DNA from 4 places in the Nonomuraea sp. IBHARD001 genome. Region 4 is predicted to be linked to each of the others. Evidence: riboswitches for the same ligand, from Rfam matches in the RefSeq annotation. Region 4 holds a riboswitch; each other region holds the start of a gene.
The links. Region 4 has a riboswitch for cobalamin ahead of metE (5-methyltetrahydropteroyltriglutamate--homocysteine S-methyltransferase). Riboswitches for the same ligand answer to the same signal wherever they lie in the genome.

Region 1 (4,191 bases), 550 kb from region 4:
AGCGGCGAGCCGCTCGGCCCGGCGGGCACGTAGCCTCCGGCCAGCGCGTGGGTCAGATGGGTGAGCTCGTCGGTCGTGCGGGCCAGCCTGGGCACGACCTCGGCCGAGGCGAACTCCAGGATGCTCGTCACCAGCGCGTCGGGCCCGCCGAGCACCCGCGCGGTGACCTCGCCGGAGGCGGCCTTCGACCAGCCGGAGTCCTCCATGGCCTGGACGAGCGCACGGGCCTTCGCCTCGGCCTCGTCGACGCTCACCCGCCCGGCCGAGCCGTCCTCGGCCAGGCCGAGCGCCTCGCGCAGTCCGGGCAGCGACTCCTGACCGGCCCACATCTGCCTGGCCCGCAGCATCGCCAGCACCAGGTCGACCCGAGTGGCGCCCTGCGGGGCCGCGCCCAGCACGTGCAGGCCGTCGCGGATCTGGGCGTCCTTCACCTCGCACAGCCAGCCGTCGACGTGCAGCAGGAAGTCGTCGAACTCGGTGTCGTGCGGCCGGTCGGCCAGCCCGAGGTCGTGGTCGAGCTTGGCCGCCTGGATGAGCGTCCAGATCTGCGCCCTGATCGCGGGCAGCTTGGCCGGGTCCATCGCCGCGATCGAGGCGTGCTCGTCCAGCAGCTGCTCCAGGCGGGCGATGTCGCCGTAGGTCTCGGCGCGGGCCATCGGCGGCACCATGTGGTCGACGAGCACCGCGTGCGCCCTGCGCTTGGCCTGGGTGCCCTCGCCGGGGTCGTTGACCAGGAAGGGGTAGATCAGCGGCACGTCCCCGAGCGCGGCGTCCGGCCCGCAGGCGGCCGACAGGCCCGCCGACTTGCCCGGCAGCCACTCCAGGTTGCCGTGCTTGCCGACGTGCACGACGGCGTGCGCGCCGAAGTCGTCGGCCAGCCAGCGGTAGGCGGCCAGGTAGTGATGGCTGGGCGGCAGGTCCGGGTCGTGGTAGATGGCGATCGGGTTCTCGCCGAAACCGCGCGGCGGCTGCACCATGACCACGACGTTGCCCGCGCGCAGCGCCGCGAGCACGATGTCGCCCTCGTGCGTGAACAGCTCGCCGGGCGCGGGGCCCCAGTGCTCCTCGACGCCTTCGCGCAGCGCGGCGGGCAGCGTGCCGAAGTACTCGGCGTAGCGGGCGCCGGGGATGCGCACGGGATTGCCCGCGAGCTGCTCCTCGGTCAGCCAGTCGGCGTCCTGGCCGCCCGCCGCGATCAGCGCGTGGATCAGCGCGTCGCCGTCGGCGTCCGCCACGCCGGGGAAGCCCTCGCCCAGGTCGTAGCCCTCCTGCTGGAGCACGGCCAGCAGCTTGACCACACTGGCCGGGGTGTCCAGCCCGACCGCGTTGCCGATCCTGGAGTGCTTGGTCGGGTAGGCCGACAGCATCACCGCGATCCGCTTGTCGCCGGGAGCCACGTGCCGCAGCAGCCCGTGCCGTACGGCGATGCCCGCGACCCTGGCGGCGCGCTCCTCGTCGGCCACGTAGACGGTCAGCCCGTCCTCGTCGATCTCCTTGAAGGAGAAGGGCACGGTGATGATGCGCCCGTCGAACTCGGGGATGGCCACCTGCGAGGCGGCGTCCAGCGGGGACAGGCCGTCGTCGTTGGCCTCCCACGCCTCGCGGCTGGTCGTCAGGCACAGGCCTTGCAGGATCGGCACGTCGAGCCCGGCGAGCGCGCCCACGTCCCAGGCGGCGTCGTCGCCCCCGGCTCCGGCCGAGGCGGGCTTGGACCCTCCGGCGGCCAGGACGGTCACCACCAGGGCGTCGGCCTGGCGCAGCACCTCCAGCAGCTCGGGCTCGGCCGTCCGCAGCGAGGAGCAGAACACCGGCAGCGCCCGCCCGCCTGAGGCCTCGACGGCCTGGCAGAGCGTCTCGACGAAGGCGGTGTTCCCGGCCACGTGGTGCGCGCGGTAGTACAGGACGCCGATGACGGGGCCGTCGGTCGCGGCGGCGGTGCGCGGCAGCGGTCCCCATGAGGGGGTGGGCTCGGGGGCGGCGAAACCGTGCCCGGTCAGCAGCACGGTGTCGGACAGGAAGGCGTGCAGCTCGCCCAGGTTGGCCGGTCCGCCGTGCGCGAGATAGGCGTGCGCCTCGGCGCAGACACCGCCGCTCACCGTGGACAGCTCCATGAGCTCGGCGTCCGGCGCCTGCTCGCCGCCGAGCACCACGACCGGCCTGGGGCCCGCGAGCAGGGCGTCGAGCCCGTCCTCCCAGGCTCTCCTGCCGCCGAGGATGCGCACGACCACCAGATCGACGCCGTCGAGCAGGGGCGGCAGGTCGTCGGCCGTGAGCCTGGCCGGGTTGCCCAGCCGGTAGGCGGCGGCGCTGGCGCGTGCGCTCAGCAGGTCGGTGTCCGAGGTGGAAAGCAGCAGGACGGTGGGGTGCTCGGGACGCACGAAAGGTCCTCCCTCGGGGTCCGCGCCCCGGTCGTGGGTGTCACGACGGCAGAAGTCTCCTGGCTCCCGGATCGGCGCTCACCCCTGGCCTTCCCGTCCGTCGCCGGACCGTGGCCTGCGGTGGGGCTTGCTCCCCGGTTACAGTGGCGGGACCGCGCCGGTTTCTCACCGGCTTCCTTCTGCGCCGTCGCCTGCGCTCAGCATGGCACACAGATCCGGCCCAGAAAACTGGCGTTACCATCCTCAACGTGGCTGAAACCGGACGATCACGACGTGACGCCTGTCCCGGTGCGCTGTCGGCGCACGCCGCCGCCGACGGCCTGCTGGCCCGCGTACGGCTGCCGGGAGGCGCGATCACCGCGAGCGGGCTGCACGACCTCGCGGACGGCGCCGCCCGGCTCGGCTCCGGCGTGCTCGAACTCACCTCACGGGGCAACATCCAGGTCAGAGGGCTGGACGCGACCGGCCTTCCGCTGCTGGCCGGCCTGCTCGCCCGGGCCGGACTGCTGCCTTCGGCCACCCACGAGCGCGTGCGCAACATCGTCGCCTCGCCGCTGAGCGGGCGCTCCTCGCACACCCTGCTGGATGTGCGGGAGGCGGTGCGTGAGCTGGACGAGCGGGTGTGCTCGACGCCTCGGCTGGCCTCGCTGCCCGGGCGGTTCCTGTTCGCGCTGGACGACGGTTCGGGCGACGTGCGGGCGTTGCGTGCCGACGTCACGGCCGTGGCCGTCGCGGCGGACGAGGCGGCCGTCCTGCTGGCCGGGGCCGACAGCGGCCTGCGGGCGCCCGCCGCCCTCGTGCCCTCCGTGCTGGTCGCGGCGGCGCACGCCTTCCTCGACGAGCGCGAGGCGCAGGGCTCGGCGGCCTGGCGGCTGGCCGAGCTGCAGGAGGGCCCCTCGCGCTGCGCCGTACGGCTGGGCGGCGTCGCGGGGGTGGGCCGGGCGCCCGGAGGGGACGGGACGCCGCCAGCCGTCGGAGGCGTCGTCCAGCCCGACGGACGGGTGGCGGTGGTGGCCGGTGCGCCTCTGGGGCGGCTGACGGCGGCGCGGGCCGAGCTGCTGGCGGCCGTGTCCGCGCAGGCCGGAGGGCTGATCGTCACCCCGTGGCGTACGGTCGTCGTGCCCGACCAGGAGGCGGGGCGTGCGGCGGAGCTGATCGGGGAACTGGCGGCGGCCGGGCTGATCACCGATGCGGCGCATCCGCTGGCCGGGGTGAGCGCGTGCACCGGGCTCCCGGGATGCGCCAAGTCGCTCGCCGACGTACGGGCCGACGCCGAGCGCTGGGCGGCAGGGCAGGGGGTGATGCCGCCGGGTCCGGCAAAGGGCGCTAATCTCCCCGTGCACTGGTCGGGATGCGAGCGACGTTGCGGACGGCCACGCGAGACAGCGGCCGACTTCGTCGCCACAGCGGACGGCTACCGTACACAGCACGCAGGGGACATGTGAGCGACTACATCCGCGACGGCGCGGAGATCTACCGGCAGTCCTTCGCCACCATCAGGGCCGAGGCCGACCTGTCGGGCCTGCCCGCCGACGTCGCCAGGGTCGCCGTGCGCATGATCCACGCGTGCGGCATGACCGATCTGCCCGCCGACATCGGCCACAGCCCGCGCGTGGTCGCCTCGGCCCGTACGGCGCTGCTGGCCGGCGCGCCGGTGCTGTGCGACGCGACCATGGTGGCCTCCGGCGTCACCCGTCGCAGGCTGCCGGCGGGCAACGAGGTGCTCTGCCTGCTCGGCGACCCCCGCGTGCCCGCTCTGGCCCAGCGGCTGGGCACGACCCGCAGCGCGGCGGCCGTCGAGCTGTGGGCCGAC
Region 2 (4,191 bases), 540 kb from region 4:
TCCACCGGATCGCGTGAGGCGCGTACCTCGACGGTGAGGCCGAAGCGGTCGAGCAGCTGCGGGCGCAGCTCGCCCTCCTCCGGGTTCATGGTGCCCACCAGCAGGAACCTGGCGGCGTGCCGCACCGACACGGCCTCGCGCTCCACATAGTTGGTGCCGAGCGCGGCGGCGTCGAGCAGCAGGTCGACCAGGTGGTCGTGCAGCAGGTTCACCTCGTCGACATAGAGCACGCCCCGATGGGCCGCGGCCAGCAGGCCGGGCTCGAACGCCTTCACGCCCTCGGTCAGCGCCCGCTCCAGGTCGAGCGAGCCGACCAGCCTGTCCTCGGCCGCGCCCACCGGCAGCTCCACCAGCGCGGCGGCCCTGACCTGCGATCCCGCGCCCTTCTCGTGCGGCCCGTCGGGGCAGGAGGCGTCGGGCGCGGCGGGGTCGCAGCCGAACCGGCAGCCCGATACCACCTCCACCGGCGGCAGCTGGGCGGCCAGCGCCCTGACGATCGTGGACTTGGCGGTGCCCTTCTCGCCTCGCACCAGGACGCCGCCCACGCGTGGCGAGACGGCGTTCAGCACCAGTGCGAGCTTGAGGTCCGCCAGGCCGACGACGGCGCTGAACGGATAGGCAGGGATCACGAAGGGACCTTCCTGTTGACGTAGGCGATCCGCCAGCCGTTCCCGGCGGCGGTCAGCTCGGTGAAGGACAGGGGGGCGAGGTCGAAGCGCAGGCCCGCGGACGACGGCAGCCCGAGCGCGTGACACAGCCCGGCGCGGATCAGCCCCGCGTCGCCGATCAGCACGACGCTCTCCCCCAGCCTGGCGTGCGAGGCGGCCCCGAACACCGCCAGCCTGGCCGCCACCCGGTCGACCATGGCGTCGAGGCTCTCCCCGCCGTGCGGCGCCGACCCGGCATCGGCCAGCCACCCGGCCAGCGCCTGCGGCTCCTCCACGGCGACCGCCGCGTACGGCAGGCCGCTCCAGCGCCCGTGGTCGGCCTCGGCCAGCACGTCCTCGGCGACCGGCGTCAGGCCGAGCGCCCGGCCGGTCGCCATGGCGGAGGGATGCGGCGCGCATCTGCACACCACCGCCCCCCGCGCCCAGCGCGCGACGGCGTCGCGCAACTGCGTGGCCTTGGCCAGCGCCGCCGGGTCCGGCCGATCGGCCGGATCGAGCGACCCGGGGGCGGTTCGGCCCTCCAGAGGAGGGCCGGGCTCCCGGCTCGCGGTCCGTGCGCCTGCCCCTGCCCCGCCCGGCAAAGCGGCGGGCCGGGGGCCGTGGGCGTCCAGGACGGGGGTGCCGGGGAAGCGGGCTTCGCGCATGCCCGGGGTCATGGCCTGCCTGACGAACAGCAGGCGACGACCTGCGGGCATGCCGCTCAGCCCGGTGAGGTCGCCGGGACGGCGCGCAGGTCGCGGGTGCGGGCGGCGCGGTCGCCGACATAGCCGAACAGCACGCCGAACGCCGTCCAGAACACCAGCTGCGTCCCGAGCGAGGCCAGCCTGAACTCCCAGAGCAGCGAGGCGGGGAAGCCTTCGGCGACCTCGTCGATCTTCGGCAGCAGCAGCCACGCGGCCACGACCGGCACCAGGAAGGCCAGGACCGCACCGCCCCACTTGGCCCACGGCCCGCTGCCCGGCGACACCCTGCGCGCGGTGGCGACCGCGACGGCGGTGGCGGCGAGGCCGACCAGCACCATGACCACGTACAGCAGGGTCCTGCTGTTGATGGTCTCGGGATCCCCCACCGCCGGAGGGTTGGCCGGATATTTCAGGAACGGTACAACGATGACGGCGACGAAAGCCGTGGCCGAGGCCACGACGGCCAGGGCGGCGTCCGAGCGGGGACCGACCCGGCCGCGCAGCCCGGCGAACACGAGGGCGAACACGCCGCCGACCGCGACGCCGTACAGGCCGAGTGCGAGGAAGAGGCCGGCCTTCTGCATGGGTCTGGTGACCTCGGCCTCCTCGTGCGAGTGGCCGTCGGCGGGCTCGGGCTCGGCCGCGGGGGGCGCGGCGGCCGCCGCAGCCTCCTCGATGGCGATGGCCGCGTCGACGCGCGGCTCCCCGAGCGTGAAGGCGAAGGCAGCGGCGATCAGTCCGGCGACCAGCCCCACGAGCAGGCCCCGGACGAGCAGGGTGCGTACCACGACGTCCCCTAGTGGCAGGGCACGCCGAGCAGGTGACGCCCGTCGTGCATGAGTTCGTGGAGGAACGTACCCGTCTGCGAGATGGCGCCGTTGTCCATCAGCACCAGATACGCCAGCAGCAGGAACACCGGCACGGCCAGCAGCCAAGGGCGCAGGCTGGGCAAGGGCACGGTCGTCGGACCGGTCAGGTCACTCATCAGGCCTCCTTAGGGATCACGCGTCCCAATGCATGAGGACGCGGCGGCCAAGAGACCTGGCTCCCGGGCTCAAGGCCCGGATACAGTGGCGCGACCGCACCGGCATCTCACCGGATTTCCCATCGGCCACCGCGAAATCATCCGGAACGTATCGTTTTCCATCACGCCCGTCAACAACGTCGCCTAGGGTAGGAAGGCTGTTCATGCTCACCGTCGACGACGTACGCCGACTGGCCGTCACCCTCCCCCGGACCACCGAACACCTGATCAGGGACAGGGTGAAGTTCAGGGTCGGCTCGATCGTCTACGTCGCCTTCTCCCGCGACGAGACCCTCATGGGCTTCGGCTTCCCCAAGGAGGAGCGCGCGGCCCTGGTCGCCGCCGAGCCGGAGAAGTTCCTGCTTCCGCCCGAGTCGAGCATGCGCTACCAGTGGGTGATGGCCAGGATGTCGGCCCTGGGCGCCGACGAGATGCGCGAGCTGGTCGTGGACGCCTGGCGCATGTGCGTCCCGAAGAAGCTCCGCGTCCTCGTCGACGACCGCGGCCACCCGGTGCCCTGAGCGGTCAGTCCGGCTCGTGGCGCACCGGCGCGAAGCTCTGCCGTACGGCGGCGCGCACGTCGGGCACGGCGCCTGCCGCCCGCGCCTGGACCAGGGCGTTGCCGAGCGCGGTGGCCTCGGCCGGACCCGCGAGGACCGGCAGGCCGCACGCGCGTGCGGTCAGGCGGCACAGCAGGGCGTTGCGCGAGCCGCCGCCGACCAGGTGCACGACCTCCACAGGGCGGCCCGACAGCCTGACCGCGTCCTCGATCGCACGGCGGTGCCCCTCGGCCAGCGAGTCCAGCACGCACCGCACGGTCTCGGCCCGGGTCGCGGGCGGACGCAGGCCCGCGCGCACGCAGGCGTCGGCGATCCTGGCCGGCATGTCGCCCGGCGGCTGGAAGGCCGGGTCCGAGACGTCCACGACCGGCCCGCCCCGCACCTCGGCCGCCCCGGCCAGCAGGCCGTCCAGGTCGGCCGTGCCCCAGGTACGCAGGCACTCCTGCAGCAGCCACAGGCCCGTGACGTTGCGCAGGAACCTGACCGTGCCGTCGAGGCCCGCCTCGTTGGTGAACCCGGCGGCCCCGGCCTCGGCCGTCGTCACGGGCGCGTCCAGCTCGAGCCCGGCCAGCGACCAGGTGCCGCACGAGATGTAGGCGAAGGCGGGCCCGGCGGCGGGCACCGCGGCCACGGCCGAGGCCGTGTCGTGCGAGGCGACGGCGAGCACCGGCGTGCCGTCGCCGGTGACGCCCAGCCGCTCGCCCGGCGCGGCGATCGGCGGGAACAGGGACGCGTCGATGCCGAGCTCGCCCATCAGCGCGGTGTCCCACGCCTGGGTACGCGGGTCGAGGAGCTGGGTGGTCGAGGCGTTGGTCAGCTCGGCGCCGATCCGGCCCGTCAGCCAGTACACGATCAGGTCGGGCACCAGCAGCAGCGTCCTGGCCGCCGCGAGTTGCGCCGACCCGGCGGCCGAGCGCAACTGGTTGACGGTGTTGAACGGCTGCCACGCGATGCCCGTGCGCTCCCACAGTCCCGGGTCGCCGACCGATGAGGTACGGCCGTCGCGGTAGTGCACGGGGTTGCCGAGCAGCCGCCCGTCGGCGTCGAGCAGCCCGTAGTCGACCGCCCAGCCGTCCACGCCGATCCCGTCGACCGGCCCGGCCGCGCGCAGCCCTTCGAGCACGCCGCGGTGCAGGCGCAGGACGTCCCAGTGCAGGACGCCGCCCGCCCGCACCGGCACGTTCGCGAACCTGTGCGCCTCGCGCAGCCGCACGTCCGCGCCGCCGGGCCCGATCTCGGCCACCACGACCCGCCCG
Region 3 (4,191 bases), 3.4 Mb from region 4:
CGCGCGGGCGTGTGCTGGTCGCCGTTGTCGGAGTTCTCGGTCAGTGAGCCGATCGTCATGAACAGCAGGTCGTCCGGGCCGAGGTCGACGCCTCCCGGTTCGCCGTCGCGCTTCCAGTGCAGGTGCGAGGCCTGCTTGCTGTTGCCGCGGAAGGTGAAGTCGACGTCGGTCACCTCGGTGCTGAAATGGAACACCACACCCTGGTCGAGCAGCCAGGTGTAGAGCGGCAGCACCAGCGACTCGTACTGGTTGTACTTGGTGAACTTCAGCGCCGAGAAGTCCGGCAGGCCGCCGATGTGATGGATGAAGCGATGCAGGTAGAGCTTCATCTCCAGCGCCGAATGCCATTGCTCGAAGGCGAACATCGTGCGCCAGTACAGCCAGAACGTACTGCTCAGGAAGTCCTCGCCGAACACCTCGTCGATGCGCTTGTCCTCCATTTCCTCGCGGGTGGCGAGGAATACCTTGACGAGGTTCTTCTGCGCTTTGTCGTTGAGGGCGAACAGGCCGTTGGTGTGGGCGTCCTGGCCCTGTTTCTCGGTGACGCGCTGGAGGGAGAAGTTCGGGTCGTCCTTGTTCAGCCAGTAGAACTCGTCGAGCACACTCGCGCCCTCGATCTCCAGCGAGGGAATCGACCTGAACAGGTCCCAGAGGCATTCGAAATGGTTCTCCATCTCGCGCCCGCCCCTGACCACGAACCCCTTCTCCGGCTCCTTGATCCCGTCCAGCGCTCCGCCCGGCAGCCGCAGCCGCTCCAGTACGGTGATCCGCTCCCCGGCCATCCCGCCGTCCCGGACGAGGAACGCCGCCCCCGCCAGCGACGCCAGCCCCGCCCCCACGAACCACGCCGTCTTCCCGTCCACACCTTCCGGTTTACGCGGCCGCGCAAAAGCCTCATAGTTCCCACTGCTGTAGTACATTCCGCCCCCGATCACCCACCGTGTACGTGATCTTCCTGCCCGTGGGCGTATGGACTCACACAGGGGCGGAGTGTCCTTTCGTCTGCTTCGTGGAGGAGTGTTTCGGATGACATATGAGCCGCTGGGGAGCATGGTGGCGCGCGTGGTCGGGCGGGACGAGGACGTGCTCGGGATCGCGGAGTTCGAGGACGGGGACGGCGTCGCATTGATCTTCATGCCATCGCCCGACGACCCGGACGAAGGGGACATGAACACCTACTGCATCGTCCGAGAGGACCAGCGCACGACGTACGGCGGGCTGACGGGTGTCGCGTTCGAGGACGGTGGGGTACGGCTGGGGTTCACGCCGGAGGCGGCGGAGGACCTGGGGGTGCGGGAGAGCGTCTGGGTGGAGCTGCGGGTCGACGGCGAGGCGGTGGAGGTGTTGCGCAGGAGCCTGCGCGAGATGGCTGGCGAGGCGGTCGCGTGAAGGCGAGATGGCTGGCGCTGCTGCCGATTCTCGGGCTGGGGCTGGCGGTGTTGGTGCCGGTCTGGCGGGACGACGGGCGGCTGGATGACTTCTACCAGCGTTTCCACGACCGTCCCCGGCCTCCGCAGACGCAGGACCACTTCTACCGGGAGGGCGACGCGGTCTTCGGCAAGAACCTGGTCGGCGGCAGCGGTAGCTCCTGCGACTACCGCGTGCGGATCACCATGCGGACCGGGCTGACCCCGCAGGAGATCCAACGCCACTACGAAGGAGTGACGGTCGCCGGAGTCGAGAGCAAGGCGACGATCTCCCTGTACTTCGAACCCCAGGACAAGGGCGGACGCGTCATCGTCGAGGCGTACGACTCGCACGACTGGGACGGCGATTGGCGCTGCTACTAGACGCGGAAGCGGGGGAGCATCGTGCGGAAGCTGGTCGTGGTGGGTGTGGTGCTGGCGGTGTTGGTGCAGGGGTGTGGGTGGTACTTCGGGCGGTTCGAGAGGTCGATGGGGGAGATGGAGAAGGCCGCGATGAGCCTGCGGAAGGAGGGGGCGGAGATCAAGGGGCCGGTGCGGATCGGGGAGATCATGTTCGACCACGTCTACAGAGAGGACGGGCAGGTGCTCTTCGTGGAGAGCCACGGCCACGCGTATGAGCCTTCGGGCTATCTGTGGCGGCCGGGCGGTGAGGAGCCGGTGAACAACGCGGATCCGGCGGCGGGGCTCATGATCGTGCATGAGCGGGGCGACTGGCACTGGTGGCGGGAGAGCTGGTGAAGGTGGGGCGCAGCAGGGGGTGGCGCATGGTTTTGCTGGGCTTTGTGCGAGCATGGGCGGCGTAGGCGACGGCGGAACGAGGAAACCGGTGTGAATCCGGTGCGGTCCCGCCACTGTGATCGGCGAGCGGATCCCGAACGAGCCACTGCCCATACGGGTGGGAAGGCCGGGACGAGCCCAGACCCGAGAGCCAGGAGACTCACGCGGTCGCCTCCTCACAGAAATTGGGGCGGATCTCCCCAAGAGAGGAACGGTGGTCGCCGTGCCGACTGGCATGAGGTCCTTCGGGCTGTCCGCGTCACGGGTCCCTTCTTCGATGATCCGGCTCATCGCCCCCGCTCTACGGGCTCGCCCGTGAGTGAAAGGACCCGTCATGACGACGAGCCGACGCTCGCTCCTTGCCATCCCCCTGATCGTCACAGCCATGCTGGCCTCCGCCTGCGGCGCCACCGGCCAGACCAGCGCCACGCCTCCCACGCCCCCCACGGCCGCCGCGCCCTCGGCGCTCGCCGGGTTCCCGCTGACGATCACCAACTGCGGCGTGAGCAGTACCTTCCAGCGTCCGCCGCAGCGCGCGGTGACGCTCAACCAGCACGCGACCGAGATCATGCTCGCCCTCGGCCTGGCCAAGTCGATGGTCGGTACGGCCTACCTCGACGACAAGGTCCTTCCTGAGTTCGCGAGCGCGTACCAGGGCATCAAGGTGCTGGCCAAGGAGTACCCCTCCTACGAGGTGCTGCTGTCGGCCGAGCCCGACTTCGTGTACGCGGGGTTCGCCAGCGGGTTCGACGAGAAGTCCGGCCGCAGCCGTGAGGCGCTGACCAAGGCCGGGATCCCCTCCTACGTCAACCTCGAGCAGTGCCCCGAAGGCCCGGTGAACGCGGCGCTGATCGAGGAGGAGATCCGCACGATCGGCAAGATCTTCGCCGTGCCCGAGCGCGCCGACGAGCAGGTCGTGCTGATGCGCACGGTGCTCGACGGGGTGAAGGCCAAGCTCGACGGCGTCGACCCGCTGAAGGTGTTCGTCTACGACAGCGGCGAGAAGACCGCCTTCACCGCGGGCGGCGCGGGAATCGGCAACGAGATGATCAAGCTGGCCGGGGCGGGCAACATCTTCGCCGACGTGAACAAGACCTGGGCCGACGTCTCCTTCGAGCAGGTCGCCGACCGCTCGCCCGACGTGATCGTCATCTACGACTACGGCGACCAGCCCGTGGCCAAGAAGAAGGAGTTCCTGCTGGCCAACCCGGCGCTCAAGGACGTGCCCGCGATCAAGAACAAGCGGTTCGCGGTCCTGCCGTTGTCGTCGGCGGTGCTCGGCGTGCGCGTGCCCGAGGCCGTGCGCTCGCTGGCCACGCAGATCCACCCGGATCGGTTCGCGTGACCAAGCTCGTCACGGCACGCGCCGCGCGCCTGCCGTACCCGGTCGTGCTGGTGGTGCTCGGTGGGGTGCTGGTGCTCGCGGGTACGGCGGGCGTCGCGGTCGGGTCGGTCGGCGTGCCGTTCGGCGAGGTGTGGGCGATCGTGCTGCACCGCGTGCATCCGGCGCTGGTCGAGCCGGTGTGGACGGCGGTCAGGGAGACGATCGTGATGGACGTGCGCGTGCCCAGGATCCTGCTGTGCGGGGTCGTGGGCGCGGGGCTGTCGGTGTGCGGGATGGCCCTGCAGGCGCTCGTCCGCAATCCGCTGGCCGATCCGATGCTGCTCGGCGTCTCCTCCGGGGCTTCGGTGGGGGCGGTCGTGGTCATGGTGTCGGGCGTCACCGTGCTGGGGGCGTTCTCGCTGCCGGTCGCGGCGTTCGCGGGGGCGCTGGGCGCACTGGTCGCGGTGTACTTCCTCGCGCGGGCCGGAGGGCGGATGACCACCGTGCGGCTGGTGCTGGCGGGAGTCGCCACCGCCGAGGTGCTTTCGGCCGTGGCCAGCTATCTGATCATCACATCCGGCGATCCACACAAGTCCGACTCGGCACTGCGCTGGATGCTGGGCGGGCTCGCGGGCACGACCTGGGAGCTGGTCTGGATCCCCA
Region 4 (4,191 bases):
CGCGTCTTCAGGCCGCAGTCCGGATTGCCCCACAGCCGGTCGATCGGGATCGCGGCCAGCCCCTCGCGCAGCAGCGAGGCGACCTCCTGCACGCCGGGCACGCGCGGCGAGTGGATGTCGTAGACGCCGGGGCCGACCTCACGCGGGTACCCGGCCCCGGCCAGCTCGTGCGCCACCTGCATGTGCGAACGGGCCGCCTCCAGGCTGATCACGTCGGCGTCGAGGTCGTCGATCGCGCCCAGGATCTCGCCGAACTCCGCGTAGCACATGTGCGTGTGGATCTGCGTGTCCTCCGCGACCGAGGCCGTGGCCAGGCGGAACGCCTCGGTCGCCCAGGCCAGGTAGGCGGCCCTGCCGGAGGCGCGCAGCGGGAGCGTCTCGCGCAGGGCGGGCTCGTCCACCTGGATGACGGCCGTGCCCGCCGCCTCCAGGTCGGCCACCTCGTCGCGCAGCGCCAGCGCGACCTGCCTGGCGGTCTCGCCCAGCGGCTGGTCGTCGCGGACGAACGACCACGCCAGCATCGTCACCGGCCCGGTCAGCATGCCCTTGACCGGCCTGTCGGTCTGCGACTGCGCGTAGGTCGTCCAGCGCAGCGTCATCGGCTCCGGCCTGGACACGTCGCCCGCCAGGATCGGCGGCCGTACGTACCTGGTGCCGTAGGACTGCACCCAGCCGTTCAGCGTGGCCACATAGCCGGTGAGCTGCTCGGCGAAGTACTGGACCATGTCGTTGCGCTCCGGCTCGCCGTGCACCAGGACGTCGAGCCCGGCCGCCTCCTGGAAGGCGAGCACCTGCCTGATCTCGGCCGCGATCCGCTCGTCGTAGTCCGTCTCGCCGATGCGCCCGGCCCGCAGGTCGGCCCGTGCCGTACGCAGCTCGGCGGTCTGCGGGAAGGACCCGATGGTCGTCGTCGGCAGCGGCGGCAGCCCCAGCCGCTCCCGCTGCGCCCCGGCCCGCTTCTCGTACGGCGTCGCGCGACGCGTGTCGGCCTCGGTCACGGCCTCGGCCCGCGCGCGTACGGCGGGGTCGCGGGTGAGCGCGGAGGAGGCGCGTGCGGCACGGGCCGCCCTGTTGGCCGCGAACGACTGCGCGATCGCGTCCGGCCCCTCGGTCAGCGCCCTGGTCAGCGTGACCACCTCGGCGCTCTTCTGCGCGGCGAACGCCAGCCAGGCGGCGATCTCGGGATCGATCTCCGTCTCGGCGGCGGCGTCGACCGGCACGTGCAGCAGCGAGCAGGACGCGGACACGTCCAGGCGCTCGGCCTGGCCCAGCAGTGCGGCCAGGGTGCTCAGCGACTGGTCCAGGTCGTTGATCCACACATTGCGCCCGTCGACCACACCCGCGATCAGCCGCTTGCCCGGCAGGCCGCCGAGCGCCGTCAGGTCCTCCAGGTTGGCGGCGGCGGGCCCGGTGAAGTCGATCGCCAGCCCCTCGACGGGCGCGGCGGCCAGCACCGGCAGCGCCTCGCCCAGCCGGTCGAAGTAGCTCGCGACGACGATCTGCGGCCGGTCGGTGAGCGAGCCGAGCCGCGCGTAGGCGGAGGCGACCGCGTCGAGCACCTCGCGCGGCCGGTCCTGCACCAGCGCGGGCTCGTCGAGCTGCACCCAGGCGGCTCCCTCGGCCCGCAGTGCGGCGAGCACCTCGGCATAGACGGGCAGCAGCCGCTCCAGCAGCGACAGCGGGTCGAATCCGGGGTCGACGCCGGGCGCGGCCTTGGCCAGCAGCAGGTAGGTGACGGGCCCGACCAGGACCGGCCTGGCCGCGTGCCCCTGCGCGACGGCCTCGCGCAGCTCGGCGACCTGCTTGGCCGGATCGGCCGTGAACACGGTGTCAGGCCCGAGCTCGGGCACCAGGTAGTGGTAGTTGGTGTCGAACCACTTCGTCATCTCCAGCGGCGCGACCTCCTGCGTGCCCCTGGCCATGGCGAAGTACCCGTCCAGTGGGTCGGCCGCCACGGCCGCGCGGTGGCGCTCGGGCACGGCGCCGACCATGACGGTGGTGTCCAGCACGTGGTCGTACAGGGAGAAGTCGCCGGTGGGCAGTTCGGCGAGCCCGGCGTCGGCCAGGCGCCGCCAGGTGTCGCGGCGCAGCACGGCCGAGGTGGCATGCAGTTCGGCGGCGCTCACCCGGCCGGCCCAGTAGCCCTCGACGGCCTTCTTGAGCTCACGGTCGGGGCCCTGGCGCGGATGGCCGTACACGGTGGCCAGTGAGCCGGGGGAAGCAGCGGTGTCGGTCACGAAACTCTCCTTCGCGAGTCACGGGTGACCCCGACGGGTCCCGGGACGCGAAGGCACGACCGCGAGGCGGCGTGCGACGCCGCCGACCGGGTCAGCCGGCCCGCCCACGAGGCCATCGACGTCGCCGCGCGCGGACGCGCACGGGCAGTGGCAGGTCTTCGGACTCGTGGGCGTGCTGCTCGTGCCTAGTGGCCGTCGCTTCCCTGATCCGCGTGCGGATCCAGTGCATGTGACGGCGGTCGTTCCCACTCACCGCTGCGGGGCAGTCCCGGATTCACACCGGGTTCCCTCTTGCGACGCGCCTGCCCGGCTGGCAGGGCGAACCGACTGCACGCACCACCATAGGCCGCCCCGGCCCGAGCGCAAAGCCGGGAGCCCCGATCACCGCCCGGATCGGCGGGAGGGCGGAAAGCCGGGAGCCCGATCACTACCTCGATGGGCGGGAGGGCAGACTGTGCCGGGTGAAGCGAATCCTCATCATCGGCATCGGCGCCGGGGACCCCGGCCACCTCACCCTGCGGGCGGTCGAGGCCATCGCCTCGGCCGACGTGTTCTTCGTCCTGGGCAAGGGCGAGGCCAAGCACGACCTGCTCGACCTGCGCCGGACGATGATCGAGACGCATGCCCGCCCGCCGTACCGTGTGGTCGAGGCGGCCGATCCGGAACGCGACCGGACCACGCCCGCCTACACCGAGGCGGTCGAGCGGTGGCGCTCGCGGCGGGCCGGGCTGTACGAGGCGTTCGTCCGCGAGGAGCTGGGCGACGGCCAGGTCGGGGCGATCCTGGTGTGGGGCGATCCCGGGCTCTACGACAGCACGCTGGCCGGGATCGAGGAGGTGCTGGCCAAGGGGGAGGTCGCCTTCGAGTACGAGGTGGTCGCGGGCATCACGAGCGTGTCGGCGCTGACCGCCGCGCACCGCACCAGCCTGACCAGTGTCGCCAAGCCCGTGCACATCACTACCGGCCGCCGCCTGGCCGCCGAGGGGCCTGACGCCGACGACGTGGCGGTCATGCTCGACGCGCACTGCGCCTTCGCCGGGCTGGGCGAGGAGTACCACATCTACTGGGGGGCCTACCTCGGCACGCCCGACGAGATCCTCGTCTCGGGACCGGTGCCCGAGGTGGCCGAACGCATCAAGGAGTTGCGCGCCGCCGCACGCGAGCGCAAGGGGTGGATCATGGACACGTACCTGCTGCGACGCGTGACGCCCGGCGCGTAGGGGCTTGCCCGCCGGGCGCTTGCCCCTCCTCCTCACGCCAGGGGCAGGGTCCCGCGTTGCGGTCTGACCCGGCGTGGCGGGGTGAAGGCGTGCAGGCCGAGGATGTCGGGCATGGGGGCCAGGCCGGGACCGCCCGCCTCGATCCAGGCGGCGATGTCGCCGGCCGCGCCCGGATGGTTGACCAGGCCGAGCCACACCGGCCTGCCGCCCGCCGCCCTGCCCTCGGGCGAGGGCCGTACGACGACCACATTGGCCTGCTCGCACACGTCCAGGCACTCGCTGAGGCGTACCTCGGCGATCTCCGACAGCAGGCGCACCTGTTCGTCGTGGTCGAGCGCGGGCACCTTGCGTGTGCTGCCGCAGCAGCAGTCCCTGCAGACGGTCAGGCCGCTCATCGTCGTCCTTCGGGGGAGGGGCGCCATTGGGCGCTGCGGGTCGGCGGGTCGATCAGCGCGCAGTCGCCGCACATCCCGCCGCCGGGCAGCCGGTAGTACAGGCAGCACGTGCGCCTGACGAAGAAGGGCGCTCCGGGCACCGGCTGGATCAGCTCGCCGCCCCCGCGCAGCACGCCCAGCCCGAGCAGCTCACGCCCGAGCGCCGTGGCCCGCCCGCCGAGCCCCGGCCTGGCCAGCACCAGGGCGCGTACGGCTCCCGCAAGCGCCGACGCCGCATTGCCCCACAGCAGGCCGGGCGAGATCTTCACCACGCCGAGCACGGCCTGGACCAGCGGCGCC

Region 1: another riboswitch for cobalamin. It lies ahead of cobN (cobaltochelatase subunit CobN); the one in region 4 lies ahead of metE (5-methyltetrahydropteroyltriglutamate--homocysteine S-methyltransferase).
Region 2: another riboswitch for cobalamin. It lies ahead of ACTWNK_RS20430 (CbtB domain-containing protein); the one in region 4 lies ahead of metE (5-methyltetrahydropteroyltriglutamate--homocysteine S-methyltransferase).
Region 3: another riboswitch for cobalamin. It lies ahead of ACTWNK_RS02235 (ABC transporter substrate-binding protein); the one in region 4 lies ahead of metE (5-methyltetrahydropteroyltriglutamate--homocysteine S-methyltransferase).

Annotation. Positions count from the first base shown of each region.
Region 1 is NZ_JBWBBW010000002.1:4,039,721-4,043,911, forward strand. It holds gene cobN (cobaltochelatase subunit CobN) at 1-2,378, opposite strand, end outside; cobalamin riboswitch at 2,416-2,606, opposite strand; gene cobG (precorrin-3B synthase) at 2,627-3,823, shown strand; gene ACTWNK_RS20470 (precorrin-8X methylmutase) at 3,820-4,191, shown strand, end outside.
Region 2 is NZ_JBWBBW010000002.1:4,030,959-4,035,149, reverse strand. It holds gene ACTWNK_RS20445 (putative cobaltochelatase) at 1-629, opposite strand, end outside; gene ACTWNK_RS20440 (histidine phosphatase family protein) at 626-1,363, opposite strand; gene ACTWNK_RS20435 (CbtA family protein) at 1,369-2,139, opposite strand; gene ACTWNK_RS20430 (CbtB domain-containing protein) at 2,148-2,336, opposite strand; adenosylcobalamin (AdoCbl) riboswitch at 2,337-2,483, opposite strand; gene ACTWNK_RS20425 (MmcQ/YjbR family DNA-binding protein) at 2,540-2,896, shown strand; gene ACTWNK_RS20420 (rhamnulokinase) at 2,901-4,191, opposite strand, start outside.
Region 3 is NZ_JBWBBW010000002.1:45,813-50,003, forward strand. It holds gene ACTWNK_RS02215 (oleate hydratase) at 1-1,136, opposite strand, end outside; gene ACTWNK_RS02220 (hypothetical protein) at 1,027-1,389, shown strand; gene ACTWNK_RS02225 (hypothetical protein) at 1,386-1,790, shown strand; gene ACTWNK_RS02230 (hypothetical protein) at 1,812-2,165, shown strand; cobalamin riboswitch at 2,191-2,386, shown strand; gene ACTWNK_RS02235 (ABC transporter substrate-binding protein) at 2,539-3,549, shown strand; gene ACTWNK_RS02240 (FecCD family ABC transporter permease) at 3,546-4,191, shown strand, end outside.
Region 4 is NZ_JBWBBW010000002.1:3,486,104-3,490,294, forward strand. It holds gene metE (5-methyltetrahydropteroyltriglutamate--homocysteine S-methyltransferase) at 1-2,237, opposite strand, end outside; cobalamin riboswitch at 2,370-2,581, opposite strand; gene cobF (precorrin-6A synthase (deacetylating)) at 2,699-3,457, shown strand; gene ACTWNK_RS18085 (hypothetical protein) at 3,490-3,852, opposite strand; gene ACTWNK_RS18090 ((2Fe-2S)-binding protein) at 3,849-4,191, opposite strand, start outside.